4 regions of the Streptomyces sp. NPDC102279 genome follow, and region 2 is predicted to be linked to each of the others. Evidence: riboswitches for the same ligand, from Rfam matches in the RefSeq annotation. Region 2 holds a riboswitch; each other region holds the start of a gene.

Region 1 (2,193 bases), on a different contig from region 2:
GAGCCGCCGCGCGAGACGATGCCGGTCTTGCGGTTCGCGGTGAGCGGCACGTACGCCAGGCGGACGCCTGCGTGGACCGTCATGTAGTCCACGCCCTGCTCGGCCTGCTCGATGACCGTGTCCTTGTAGATCTCCCAGGTGAGTTCCTCGGCACGGCCGTCGACCTTCTCCAACGCCTGGTACAGCGGCACGGTTCCGATGGGGACGGGGGAGTTGCGCAGCACCCACTCACGGGTGGTGTGAATGTTCCGCCCGGTAGACAGGTCCATGACAGTATCGGCGCCCCAGTGGGTCGCCCAGGTCATCTTCTCGACCTCCTCCTCGATGGAGGAAGTGACGGCGGAGTTGCCGATGTTGGCGTTCACCTTCACCAGGAACCGCTTGCCGATGATCATCGGCTCGATCTCGGGATGGTTGACGTTCACGGGCATTACCGCCCGGCCGGCGGCGATCTCCTCACGCACGACCTCGGGCTCGACGTTCTCGCGGACGGCGACGAACTCCATCTCGGGGGTGATCTCGCCGCGGCGGGCGTACGCGAGTTGCGTGACCGCCTGCCCGGAACGTCCCCGTCGGGGCTGACGCGGCCGGCCCGGGAAGACCGCGTCGAGATTGCGCAGACCGCCGCGCGGTGATGTGTGCTTGATCCCGTCGTCCTCCGGACGGACGGGACGACCCGCGTACTCCTCGGTGTCACCGCGAGCGATGATCCAGTTCTCCCGCAGCGGCGCCAGCCCCCGGCGCACATCCGTATCGATGCTCGGATCGGTGTACGGGCCGGAGGTGTCGTACAGCGTCACGGACTGCCCATTGGTCAGGTGCACCTGACGGACCGGCACGCGCAGATCGGGGCGCGTACCCCCGACGTACGCCTTGTGCCAGCCGATGGACTTCTCGGCCTCATCGTTCGGAGACGGCGAAGAAGTGCCGTCCGTCTGGCTGGAGGCAGGCGTGCGTACGTCCTTGTTGGTCATGAGACCTACTCCCTACGCCGGCATTACCCGGTAACAGGTTCGGCGGTCGACGCAGCGGCTTCCGTTCGCCGATGTTTCATGTGAAACATCGCGAAGACGGAGGTCAGCGCCCTCTCAGCCCGGTGCTCCGAGCTCCCGCGTGTGCAAAGGTGACTCCACGCTAGCGTCATATCTGGCGCGGTGAACAGGGGGCCCTTGCCGTTCTTGGGATGATCGGTCGGTGACCACGACCCAGCAGCCCTCGTTCCCACCGCCCGAGCCACCGCGCCGTCCGGGCTCGGACGACGGCCGCGGACGTGGTCCCGGCAACGGTCGTGGGCACGGACCTGGGCCGGCCGATGGCCAGGGATACGGGCACCGTTCCGGACCCGGAAACGGTCCCGGTCCGAGACCGGGCAGCGGAGACGCCGGCCCCGGTCACGGTGACCTCCAAGGGCAGGGTCCCGGTGACGGCCACGGCCGAGGGTCAGTTGGTGAACCGGGTCCGGGTGACGGTCACGGACCGGGCGGCGGGCACGTACCAGGCCCCGGCGGTGGACACGGGCACTCGCACAGCCACAACCACGGCCCTGCGGCGCCTGTGTCGAAGCATCTGCGCAAGGTCATCGCCGCGGTGCTGATCCCCTTCGCGGCCGCGGTCGCCGTGGGTCTCGTGGTGCTGTGGCCCGGTGGCGCACCGGCTCACGAACGCACCGGTGTCGGCTTCGACCGGCAGACCCAGAACGCGACGGTCACGAAGATCGTCCAGGTGGACTGCAAGTCCGTCAACGCCTCGGGGGAGACGCCGACCGGCGACACCTCCACGGCCGAGGGCTCCTCCGCACAGCAGCAGGCGACGGGTGAGTGCAAGCGGGCGACCATCCGCATCGACACCGGCAAGGACAAGGGCCGTACGTTCACGGAGATCGTCCAGCCGGACCAGTCACGGCAGTTGCACCAGGGCGAGAAAGTCATCGTCGCGTACGAGCCCTCGGCCCCCAAGGACCTGCAGTACTCGGTGACGGACGCGAACCGGAAGCTGCCCCTGACCCTGCTGGCGGGCCTGTTCGCCGTGGTCGTCGTGGTGGTGGGCCGGATGCGCGGCGTCATGGCGCTGATCGCCCTGGCCATCAGCTTCATGATCCTGAACTTCTTCATCCTGCCCGCGATCCTGCAGGGGTCGAACCCTCTGATCGTGGCGGTCGTCGGGTCCAGCGCGATCATGCTGATCGCGCTCTAC
Region 2 (2,193 bases):
GCGACGAACCCGGGGATCCAGTAGCCCACGAACAGCAGCACGTTCTGGAAGCGGGCGGTGGTGTCCGACGCGTGCATCCACAGCACGAGCGGGAACCCGAGCGCAGCGGCCAGCGCGGCCGCCACCGGGCGCGGGATCCGCATACCCAAGGTCTGCAGCGCCAGCGAACCGCTGTAGTCGTTCATCGCGTTGCTGCACACCGCCGCCAGCGCCACGGCGAGCAGTCCGAACGCGCCCGCCGCCCCGCCGCCCAGCAACTCCTCGACACCCGCCGCCGTCTGGTCGGTCAGCACGGACGCGCCCCACAGGCCGAGTGCCTGCACGGCGACGAAGGACACGACGAGGCCGAGCAGGGTGCACCAGAACATCCGCGGACGGGAGGTGGCGCGCGGCAGATAGCGGCTGAAGTCACTGGCGTACGGAGCCCAGGACAGCGACAGGCTGAGCGCGATGGTGCTGGTGAGTACGAACGCCCCCATGTGGTCCGCGCCGGTCGCGGAGCCGGTCGTGGCGGGGTGGACGCCGTCCAGCATCCGCCAGGCGATCACGGCGAACGCGACCGCGAGCACGAAGGTCATGACGATCTGCAGGCGATGGATGGCCTCGTAGCCGAGGACACCGAGCGCCCCCTGCGCCGCCATCATCACGAGAACCCCGACCCAGAAGGGCCAGCCGCACAGCCGCGCCAGCGCGTCCCCGCCGAACAGTCCGATCAGCGCGTCCCAGGCCACCGAGGACAGCCACTGGAGCAGTCCGGGCAGGGCCACCGTCCGGCCGAACGCGAGCCGTGCGAGGGGGAGTTGGCCGGTGCCGGTGAGGCCGCCCCAGGTGCTCAGGTAGGCGGTGGGCAGCGCCCCGATCACGGTCCCGACGACGACCGCCGTCAGGGCGGTGCCGAAGTCCAGGCCGAGCGCGATGCCGATGGTGCCGGTGAACACGCCCGTCATCGTCAGGTTCGGGGCGAACCACACGGTGAACAGGCGCCAGGGCCCGCCGTAGCGGTTGCTCTCGGGGACCGGCTCGATGCCGTGCCCCTCCACCCGCAGATCGCCGGGAGCCGCGGGCATCGACCCGTCGAAGACGGTCGGCCGGCTGTCGGCGGGCAGCCCGCCGGAAACATGCGCCAAAGGCATGAAAGACATCCCTCCGCCAGTACGAACTGGTTCAGGTTCGACGGGTGTGATCTCAGCCCTCGGACGGGGCACCCCGTGTCCGGTACGACGGACACACTAACCCCATCCCCGCGCTCCTGTGTATGGCGGACCTGCGCCCATCGCTCCGTTCCGGTCCGCCCGGACTCACCGACCTCCCTCGCGCGGCGGCCCGGACCGCCGGGAACGGCCCGCGCCCGCCCGCACCGCTCCACCGGCCCCGGTCGGGCCACCCGCAGCGCGCCGGGTGCCTCCCGTCGGTACTGTCGGAGGTGATCGCCGCCCGCTCTCCGTTCCCGGGTTCCCGGACCCGGGTGGCCGGGCGGAAGGAGGCAGGGCGCCGTGACCGTGATCTCCCTGAAGTCCGCGCAGGTGAACGAGGGGCTGACCCTTCCGTACGCCGAAGCCGGCTACCCCAGTGGTACGCCGGTCGTCTTCGTGCACGGTCTCGCCGACTCCTGGTGGTCCTTCGAGCCCCTCCTGCGGCGCCTTCCGGCGTCCCTGCACGGATACGCGCCCACCCAGCGCGGCCACGGAGACGCCGGCCGGCCGCCGGACGGCTACGCCCCCGACGACTTCGCGGCCGACCTGGTCGCCTTCCTCGACGCGGCCGACATCCCGCGCGCCGTACTCGTCGCGGCGTCCACCGGTGGCATACCCGCGCGGATCGTGGCCGGCAGCCATCCCGACCGCGTCGCCGGGCTCGTCCTGCTCGGCGTCCCCGGGACCCTCGCGGACAAGCCCGCGGCCGACGCGTGGCGAAAGCGCCTGGACGGGCTCGCCGACCCCGTGCCCCGCGCGTTCGTCGAGGAGTTCGTCACCGGCATGACCGCGGCCCCGCTCGCCCGCGGCTTCGTCGAGACGATGGTCGAGGAGGGCCTCAAACTCCCGGCCCACGTCTGGCAGGAGACCGGGCGCGGTCTCCTCGACGCCGACCTCGGCGCGACCCTCGCGGGCATCCTGGTGCCCACCCTCGTCGTCTGGGGCGAGCAGGACAATTTCCTGACCCGCGAGGACCAGCGGACGGTCCTGGACGCGGTCC
Region 3 (2,193 bases), on a different contig from region 2:
GCCGAGCCGTGTCGCGCCCTGCCGCCGGGCCGCGCGCGGGTTCCGCCCGGCTACTTCAGTACGAGCGAGGTCCACGACTTGACCCACTGGTCGCGGTCGGCTGCGATCTTCGCGGGAGCCAGGGTCTCCGGGTCCTTGGCCTGCGGACCGAACTTCGTGAACTCCTCCGGCACCCGGGCGGTGTCGGTGACGGGGTAGACGAACATGTTCAGCGGCATGTCCTCCTGGAACTCCTTGGTGAGCAGGAAGTCGAGGAGCGCCTTGCCGCCCTTGGCGTTCCCGGCGTTGCCGAGCAGACCCGCGTACTCGACCTGGCGGAAGCAGGTGCCGTCCACGACCCCGGTGGGAGCGGTGCTGGGCTTCGGGTCGGCGTAGACGACCTCGGCGGGCGGCGAGGAGGCGTACGAGACGACGAGGGGCCGGTCGCCCTTGGCCTTCTTGCCGCCGGCGGACCCGGAGAACTCGTCGTTGTACGCCTGCTCCCAGCCGTCCACGACCTTCACGCCATTGGCCTTGAGCTTCTTCCAGTAGCCCTGCCACTGGTCGTCGCCGTACTTCGCCGCGGTCCCGAGCAGGAAGCCGAGGCCGGGCGAGGAGGTCGACGCGTTCTCGGTGACGAGGAGGTTCTTGTACGCGGGCTTGACCAGGTCGTCGAACGACGTCGGCGGCGCCAGCTCGTGCCTGCTGAAGTACGCCTTGTCGTAGTTGACGCAGATGTCGCCGGAGTCGATGGGCGTGACCCGGTGCTTGTCCTGGTCGACGCGGTACTGCCGGTCGATCGCGTCGGAGCCCTTGGCCTCGTAGGACTGGAAGAGCCCGTTGTCGAGGGCCCGGCTCAGCAGGGTGTTGTCGACGCCGAAGAAGACGTCGCCCTGTGGATTGTCCTTGGTCAGGATCGCCTTGTTCACGGCCTGCCCGACGTCGCCGTCCTTGAGGACGCGGACCGTGTAGCCGGACCGCTTCTCGAAGTCCTTGAGCACGCTCTTGGAGACGACCCACGAGTCGTGGGTGACGAGCGTGACGGTCTTCGGGTCTCCCGAGGCGCCGGCGTCGGACGAGCCGCACGCCGACAGGACGGGCAGCGTGACGAGGCTCAGCCCGACGGCCGTCGCCGCGAACCGCTTGCTGGTGGTGCTCACTGATTCCTCCTGGCTGACCAGGAAGAGACGCGGCCCTGCCCGGGATCTCTGACAGATCCCGGGCAGGGCGCAACAGCTTGAGTGATGACCGAACTTCCTACCCAGAATGACCTGGGCAAGGTTCAGAGGGTCTGCGGTCTGTCCCGCACTCTCAGCGCTGTGGCGCTCCCCTGTCGGAATATGAAGATGTTAGGACTGTGACGTTGTACGGACGCGTCCCAGACTACCGCTCGGTCGCGGCGAGCTGACCGCACGCTCCGTCGATCTCCTGGCCGCGGGTGTCCCGGACGGTCACCGGCACGCCGTGGGCGGCGATCGCGTCGACGAACGCCTTCTCGTCCTCGGGCCGCGAGGCGGTCCACTTCGAACCCGGGGTCGGGTTCAGCGGGATGAGGTTGACGTGCACCGGCTTGCCCTTGAGCATCCGGCCGAGCCGGTCGCCCCGCCACGCCTGGTCGTTGATGTCCCGGATGAGGGCGTACTCGATGGACAGGCGTCGCCCGGACTTCGCCGCGTACTCCCATCCGGCGTCCAGCACCTCGCGCACCTGCCACCGCGTGTTCACGGGGACGAGGGTGTCGCGCAGTTCGTCGTCCGGAGCGTGCAGGGAGATCGCGAGACGGCACTTGAAGCCCTCGTCGGAGAACCGGTTGATGGCGGGCACGAGGCCGACCGTCGACACGGTGATGCCGCGCTGCGAGAGGCCGAGGCCGTCCGGCTCGGGGTCGGTGAGGGCCCGGATCGCCCCGACCACGCGCTTGTAGTTGGCGAGCGGCTCGCCCATCCCCATGAAAACGATGTTGCTCAGCCGCGCCGGGCCACCGGGGATCTCGCCGTCCCGCAGCGCCCGCATCCCGTCGACGATCTGGTGCACGATCTCGCCCGTCGACAGGTTCCGGTCGAGGCCGGCCTGTCCGGTGGCGCAGAACGGGCAGTTCATCCCGCAGCCGGCCTGCGAGCTGATGCACATCGTCACCCGGTCCGGGTAGCGCATCAGCACGGACTCGACGAGCGTGCCGTCGAAGAGCCGCCACAGGGTCTTGCGGGTGGTTTC
Region 4 (2,193 bases), on a different contig from region 2:
GGTGATGCCGGGCACCAGTTCGTGGGCGTCGCGCAGCAGCTCGTACACGCCGCCCGCCGTCACCGTGGTGTCCCAGCCGAGCTCCTCGCTGGTCGCGCCCACCACGAGTTCGCCGTTCTCGCGCGGCACCAGGTACAGGTGGCCGCCGCGCACCACGGCCCGCACGGTGCGGTTCAGGAACGGCGCGTACCGCTGCGGCACGGTCAGCCGCAGCACCTGCCCCTTCACCGGGCGCACCGGCGGCAGGACGTCGTCGGGGACACCGGCCAGCTGCCCGCTGAGACTGCCCCCGGCCAGCACCACCTGGCCCGCGCCGAGTGCGGTGCCCTCCGAGGTGACCACTCCGGCGGCCCGGTCACGGACGACGGTCAGCCGCTCCGCCCAGGTCCGGTGGACGCTCACCCCGGCCCGCTCGCAGGCCGTGACCAGGGCGGCCGCGAGGCGTCGCGGGTCGATCTGGTGATCGCCGTCGACCCGCAGGCCGCCGCGCACCCCCGGCGCGAGCATCGGTTCGAGACGGCGGCACTCACGACCGGTCAGCCACTCCGACTCGAGGCCCGAACGGCTCTGCAGCGCGTGCAGTTCCCGCAGGTGGGCGCGGTCGTCGGCGTCCAGAGCGACGGCCAGCGTGCCGCACCGGCGATAGCCCAGGTCCTGGCCGCTCGCCTCGGTGAGTTCGGCCACGAAGTCCGGATAGCGGCGCGCGGAGGCGAGGTTGAGGCCGAGCAGGGTCTCCTCGCCGTAGTGCAGCTCGGTGACGGCCGCGAGCATCCCGGCCGCGACCTGCGCGGCCCCGCCACCCGGCTCGGGGTCGACGAGCGCGGTGGTGAACCCGCGCTGTGCGGCCCGCCAGGCCGTGACGAGACCGATGATCCCGCCCCCGATGACGAGGACGTCGGACGAACGTGCAGGCGACATGGGCGTCCAGCCCCTCCCTTCGCCGGCATGACCCGGATCAGGTTCGTACGGTCGGAGGCCGCTCCAGCCTCCCTCTCAGCCCGTTGCGTACGGGCTCCCGCGAGTGCTTTACGGTGGCCACCCTAGCCCGCCCTCCACGGACTCGGTAAGGGAGCCTCCGCCCATGGCACGCTCGCTCGACGGCCTCGTCCTCGCCCCGGTCACCGACCAGGCGCCGGGTCAGGTCGGTACCCGCACCCGGTTCGCCTACCGCGAGGCGGACGGCACGGTCTGGGCCGACTACGCGGGCGGCGACGTCGTCCGCGGACACCTCGTCGGGACGCGCGAGGGCGACCGCCTCGACTTCCGTTACGTCCAGCTCAAGACCGACGGCACCACCTCGTCCGGGCACTGCGTGTCCCTGGTGACCGAACTGTCCGACGGCCGGGTGCGGCTGGAGGAGACCTGGGCATGGGAGTCGCAGGCCGGCTCGGGCACCAGCGTGGTCGACGAGGTGCGGGAGACGGCCCCTGTGCAGCAGATCACCGCGCACGTCCGCTGACTGACGAATTGTCAGGTGTCTATGGTGACCAGGTGAGCGAGCAGACGCAGGCGAAGGCGCAGGGGTCCACGGCACGGCGGGTCGTCGTGGTGGGCGCGGGCATGGCCGGGGTGCAGACGGCGGTCGCCCTGCGCGAGCAGGGCTTCACGGGCACCGTCACGCTGATCGGTGCGGAGGCGCATCAGCCGTACGACCGGCCACCGCTGTCCAAGGCCGTCCTGCTCGGCAAGGCCGAGGGCTCCGCCTTCGACGTCGACTTCGAGGCCCTGGACATCGACCTGCGGCTCGGCCTGGAGGCGGTCGGCGTGCGCGCCGGGGACCACGAGCTCGACACGGCCGGCGGACCCGTCCCGTACGACGTCCTCGTCGTCGCCACCGGAGCCGAACCGATCCGGCTGCCCGGCGCCGAGGGCGTGCCGGGGGTGCACCTGCTGCGCACGCTGGACGACGCCGACCGGCTGCGGCCCGTCCTGCTCCAGCAGCACGACATCGTGGTCGTCGGCGCCGGCTGGATCGGCGCCGAGTTCGCCACCGCCGCGCGCGAGGCGGGCTGCGCGGTGACGGTCGTCGAGGCCGCCGACCGGCCGCTCGCCGCCGCGCTGCCCGCCGAGGTGGCCGCGCCGATGGCCGGCTGGTACGCCGACAGCGGCGCCACGCTGCGCACGCACACGCGCGTGGAGCGCGTCGAGCCCGGGGCCGTGGTCCTGGACGACGGCTCCCGGGTGCCCGCGGGC

The links. Region 2 has a riboswitch for thiamine pyrophosphate ahead of ACIRQH_RS15970 (purine-cytosine permease family protein). Riboswitches for the same ligand answer to the same signal wherever they lie in the genome.
Region 1: it holds a riboswitch for thiamine pyrophosphate, as region 2 does, so the genes downstream of both, thiC (phosphomethylpyrimidine synthase ThiC) here and ACIRQH_RS15970 (purine-cytosine permease family protein) in region 2, are expected to answer to the same signal.
Region 3: it holds a riboswitch for thiamine pyrophosphate, as region 2 does, so the genes downstream of both, ACIRQH_RS31520 (thiamine ABC transporter substrate binding subunit) here and ACIRQH_RS15970 (purine-cytosine permease family protein) in region 2, are expected to answer to the same signal.
Region 4: it holds a riboswitch for thiamine pyrophosphate, as region 2 does, so the genes downstream of both, thiO (glycine oxidase ThiO) here and ACIRQH_RS15970 (purine-cytosine permease family protein) in region 2, are expected to answer to the same signal.

The regions. Positions count from the first base shown of each region.
Region 1 is NZ_JBIWLU010000003.1:177,398-179,590, forward strand. Features, by position in the region: gene thiC (phosphomethylpyrimidine synthase ThiC) at 1-974, opposite strand, end outside; TPP riboswitch at 967-1,123, opposite strand; gene ACIRQH_RS07590 (YibE/F family protein) at 1,195-2,193, shown strand, end outside.
Region 2 is NZ_JBIWLU010000006.1:80,028-82,220, reverse strand. Features, by position in the region: gene ACIRQH_RS15970 (purine-cytosine permease family protein) at 1-1,133, opposite strand, end outside; TPP riboswitch at 1,125-1,219, opposite strand; gene ACIRQH_RS15965 (alpha/beta fold hydrolase) at 1,494-2,193, shown strand, end outside.
Region 3 is NZ_JBIWLU010000013.1:225,866-228,058, reverse strand. Features, by position in the region: gene ACIRQH_RS31525 (ABC transporter permease) at 1-75, opposite strand, end outside; gene ACIRQH_RS31520 (thiamine ABC transporter substrate binding subunit) at 51-1,139, opposite strand; TPP riboswitch at 1,216-1,321, opposite strand; gene rlmN (23S rRNA (adenine(2503)-C(2))-methyltransferase RlmN) at 1,363-2,193, opposite strand, start outside.
Region 4 is NZ_JBIWLU010000012.1:108,071-110,263, forward strand. Features, by position in the region: gene thiO (glycine oxidase ThiO) at 1-918, opposite strand, end outside; TPP riboswitch at 916-1,029, opposite strand; gene ACIRQH_RS29465 (hypothetical protein) at 1,082-1,459, shown strand; gene ACIRQH_RS29470 (NAD(P)/FAD-dependent oxidoreductase) at 1,492-2,193, shown strand, end outside.